DNA from 2 places in the Evansella sp. AB-rgal1 genome. Region 2 is predicted to be linked to the other one. Evidence: riboswitches for the same ligand, from Rfam matches in the RefSeq annotation. Region 2 holds a riboswitch; the other holds the start of a gene.
What was found. Region 2 has a riboswitch for cyclic di-GMP ahead of ACERII_RS14670 (anti-repressor SinI family protein). Riboswitches for the same ligand answer to the same signal wherever they lie in the genome.

Region 1 (2,406 bases), on a different contig from region 2:
AATTCCTATTCCATCAGGACATGAGTATGTCGTTCCTTTAATTAATAAAGATCAAATTACAAAAGATGTGGAACGATTACGTGAAAAAGTCGATGTACTCATCGTCCATATGCATTGGGGAACCGAGTATATTCGTGAACCTAATCAAAATCAGAGAGATTTGGCACAGTTTTTAGCTGAACTAGAAGTTGATATTGTCTTTGGTCATCATCCTCATGTGCTACAACCAATTGATGTGATAAAAAATGAGGAAACAGGACATGAAACTACGGTCTTTTATTCGTTGGGTAATTTCTTTTCAGGGCAATATTTTGAGTTCACTGATATAGGTGGCGTTGCTACAGTGGAGGTAACAAAAGAAACCGTGGGTAATGAATCCACCGTTACTATCACTACTCCACAAATCGAGCCTACTGTAGTGATTCTTGATGATATTTATCGAGTGAAGCCTATGGAAGCTACAGATGGGTCTCCTATCACAGGTACAACGTTTGAGGATGTGTTGGAGCATACGATGATTTATATGGGAGAGTAAAACATAATACATGGAGGCTGGGACATAAAAATGGAGTAAAGACAACTATGTATACTACGTACAACTCATTTTGGAAGGTGTTGCTCCGAAGAAATCTAATTCCTGTGAAACGAAGCAAACAGAGTGTGCCGATAAACGAGTTGGTATTGATATAGGGGCATCCATCGTAAACTAAGTAGATTAGAACCCCACTCCTTTAGGTGTGAGAGTATCAGATGTTCTAATCGAGGTAGTAACTCCAGCGAGGATAGACTTGGTCAACAGGAGTATTGTGTTGTCTTGTAAGACCTAGATCATGATGAATAGGGGTGTGACTATATACCTATAATAAGCCAAGTGTGCGTTACTAAAGTAGCTAATACAAATACAATAATGTATCATTTTTGACTTGAAAGGGCGTAATTTTTTAAAAAATATGGGCATTTATGTTTGTTTTTTCTCTTTTTGTTCAAAAGCAAAAAATAGGCTGTTATAACTAGTAATTATGTAATAAATTGAAAAAATCTATAGTTATGTGAAAAAAGTACCAACTAATGTAACGAGAGGGCATAGTTATATTTGTTACTTTCTTAAAGATTGTCAATTTTGTCGAAAAAACGTGTAAAAAAAATGAGTATAATGTTGGATTTTGTATTTCTTTGTTCTCATCTATCATTTAATTAAGAGTTCAGTCGGACAAAACGCTGATTCTCGATAAAGGCAAAGCTGGTGAAAACCAGTGACGCAAAGCTATAGGGGCTTCGGTGGAAACACAAAGCTAGCCAGTTACCGAAAGAACAGGGAGTAATTTCTTCTATATAATGAAAGCAGAGTTTATTTACTCAGCTTATTTATTCTGAAGAATTACGAGGAAGTACCCCCGCTTTCGGTAGAGGCGGGGGTATTTTTTATTGCTTGGAGGTGAAGCATTGAAATTAGTAAACCTGGGTAACGACAGGGTAATAGCCGCAAACGTTAACCAAGCGTATAGCTTTTTTAAGAGATTAAAAGGCTTAATGTTTACAAAAAAGCTTCCCATAGGTGATGGATTACACATTAAACCCTGCCCATCGGTTCACACCTACTTTATGAATTATGCAATCGATATTCTATACATTAATAAGGATAATCAGGTTGTAGCTATCGATGAAGCATTAGCACCAGGAAAAGTAGGTAAGCGGTACAAAGGTGCACACTCAGTTGTGGAGTTATCAGCCGGTACAGTCAAAAGGTCCGAGACAAAAGTCGGACAAAAAATGAAATTTATAAAATAAAAAGAGGAGCGTGTAAATTATGTTAGTAAACAAACTTAAAGCGTTAGTAGTAGAAGAAGAAGGACAAGGTATGGCGGAGTATGCTTTAGTATTAGGAGTTATAGCTGTTGGGGTTGTAGCTTTATTGTCGGGATTCGGAGAAACAATAAAAGGATTATTTGAAAGTATTATAGGAGAATTTGAGGCTGAAGTAGGGGAATAAACCTTAATTGTTCACTATTTAGAATTTTATAAATATGTAAATGGAATGAGACTGGGACATAACGAAAGTGTAACATTGAAAAGACGAACGATAGGTAACCTAGCGGAGGAAAGATACGAAGACTCCGGCGGGATCAAAAGGCAAGGGAGAGACCCCAAGCGTGCTTAAGCGCTCGGCGGCTCACCAGCTCACCAGCCGCCCGCGGAAAGCGCAGTATCTTTCTGCAGAGGATAGTATACCAAGCATCATTTCGTTCGGATTTCTCTTTGCTGAAAACACTTTTGTTCCAGCCTCATTTTTTCTACAAAAATTACTTCGATTTAGAAAGGAAGATAGCAAGATGTTATTACTGAATTTTTTACTAATTGCTGTCCTCACTGTATGTGTTATTACTGATTTAAAAAACAGGAAAATTT
Region 2 (2,406 bases):
CAGCACAAACAAGCTATAGATCTGAAGTAGAAATACGAGAAACAAGCCAACGAAGTGTATTAAAAGATATTATTGATCACTTATCCACTACTTCCAAAGAAGTTCTCATTAGTGCAAATCATTTAGAACAAGGTTCAAAGGAATCAGCGGCAGCAACTGGAGAAATTTCTGAGGCTATTCAAACCATTGCACAAGGAGCATACGATCAATTACATCATGCAAAGTCAAGTCATCAAGCAATGGAAGAAGTATCGCAGGATATGATTAGTATATCTAAACAATCAAACGAAACAAAAGAGTCGTCGATGCATACCCTTGCCGTTGCTCAGACAGGACAAACCAGTATGAATAATACAGAAGATCAAATGGTAAGTATTTCAAAAGCCGTAGAACAAATGAATGATGTAATCAAACACCTTCAAGAACGATCTTCTGAAATTGAGCAAACTTTAGTGTATATGTCTGATATTGCAGAGCAGACAAATTTGCTAGCATTAAATGCAGCAATTGAAGCAGCACGTGCAGGAGAATCTGGAAGAGGATTCGCAATTGTTGCAGATGAAGTAAGGAAACTTGCCGATCAATCAAGTAAATACGCAAACCAAGTATCTCATATAATCAAGGATTTATTAGTGGATACGAAAGAAGCAGATGGAGTTATGCAAGAGACAAATAAACAAGTAGAATTAGGATTGGATCAAGTTTCAATGACAAGACAATTATTTGAAAAGATTGTACAAGATTCAAAAAAAGTGTATGAAGACGTAAACAACACCTATGAAAAATCACAATCAATTGTTGGTAAAGTAGATGCAGTAAAGCATTCTATCAATTCAATGACTACTGTATCTCAAGACTATCAAAAAAGTACCGAGAATATATCTGCTTCTTCAGAACAACAATTGGCTATGTTAGAAAACTTCAATGAAACTACTACCTCCCTTAAAAATATGATGGAAAGATTAGATCAGCTAGTTCAGGATATATCCAAAAAGGATTGAACCACAAAACTGTCATGTAAGGCCCCTTACATGACAGCTTATATTGTAATTTTATGTAGATGTATTATTGCCCATTTTTCGATCTCAATAAAAACATCCGAACGTCTCTAGGAGTAACCCCAAGTTTCCTAGCTTCTTCTAATAGCAAAACCCATTCCTTGTCTAGAACTAATGGCTTTTCTTTTACTTTTTCCATTCCCCATAGTCTCCCTTCAGCATTGTACCTTGCTAGGTAACTCGGCTATCATAGGCAATGCATTAGCCCTTAGACCCTAAGCTTTGCGCCTCTACTTTTCAATAGATTTGCCCTTATCTAGAAGGAGCCCTTCATGTACTCAAGATAAACACCAACGTCGAAACAACAAACCAAACCACAAAAAATTACGTAACTCTCTCCACCACCCTTCAATAAGCGTCCAACAAGTACCGACATTATACAAGACACATCTACATATACTATACGCACCAAAGGTTAAAACTGGGTAAAAAATTTAGAATTTACTAACAATTCATTGCACTTGTCGACATTAATATATATATTATCATTTTTTTATCGGTGTAGTAAACTTATACCCAAACCCTCTAACAGTGCGAATAAACTTTGGCTTGGTAGGATCTTTCTCTATTTTTCGGCGCAAATTACTTATATGTACCATCACAGTTTTTAAATCTCCTAAGCTATCTATTCCCCAGATTTGATTGTACAACTGCTCGGCACTAAAAACTTGATTGGGATTTTCCACTAGAAGTATCAGTAGCTGTAATTCCTTTTTATACAATGAAATTACTTTACCATCAACAATAACATCACAGCTGTCCAAGTTTATTTCTAAATGTTCGCATGTAAATATCTTTCCTTTTGGATTTGAAACATTTGGTGACCTTCGTAAATGAACCTTTATTCTCGCTTCTAACTCCGCAAGATCAAAAGGCTTTGTGATATAATCATCCGCACCAACTTCAAAACCTTTTATTTTATCACAAGCTTCTCTTTTGCAACTTAAGAAAAGGATTGGAACATTTGTAATATTTCTTATTTTCTTGCATAATTCATACCCTTCCATTCCGGGCAACAAAATATCTAATAAAATTATTTCGGGTAAGTTATCATTTACAATTGTCAAAGCTGAGTACCCATTCGCGGCAGTAAACACATCAAAGCCTTTTTTACGTAAGTAAAGGGATGTTAGTTCACGAATATCTGGGTCATCCTCCACAATTAATACTTTGACCACAACTTTTCCTCCTTACTTACAATCTAATTGTCTATAGAAAAAACGCTACTCCAAACATCTATTGTCCTAACCAAACCCCTAGTGGGAATTGTATTAATTACCATTTTAATATCTCTATTATGGGCTCATTTTGTGAATTATTCAAATTGTTTTTTCCATTTTTACAAAAA

Region 1: linked by a shared signal. The riboswitch ahead of ACERII_RS03215 (DUF192 domain-containing protein) and the one ahead of ACERII_RS14670 (anti-repressor SinI family protein) in region 2 are both predicted to bind cyclic di-GMP.

The regions. Positions count from the first base shown of each region.
Region 1 covers NZ_JBGUAU010000003.1:85,398-87,803, forward strand. Annotated here, with positions in the region: gene ACERII_RS03210 (CapA family protein) at 1-535, shown strand, start outside; cyclic di-GMP riboswitch class I at 1,224-1,308, shown strand; gene ACERII_RS03215 (DUF192 domain-containing protein) at 1,426-1,788, shown strand; gene ACERII_RS03220 (Flp family type IVb pilin) at 1,808-1,990, shown strand; gene ACERII_RS03225 (A24 family peptidase) at 2,331-2,406, shown strand, end outside.
Region 2 covers NZ_JBGUAU010000016.1:54,322-56,727, reverse strand. Annotated here, with positions in the region: gene ACERII_RS14675 (methyl-accepting chemotaxis protein) at 1-1,001, shown strand, start outside; gene ACERII_RS14670 (anti-repressor SinI family protein) at 1,066-1,197, opposite strand; cyclic di-GMP riboswitch class I at 1,230-1,319, opposite strand; gene ACERII_RS14665 (response regulator transcription factor) at 1,544-2,236, opposite strand.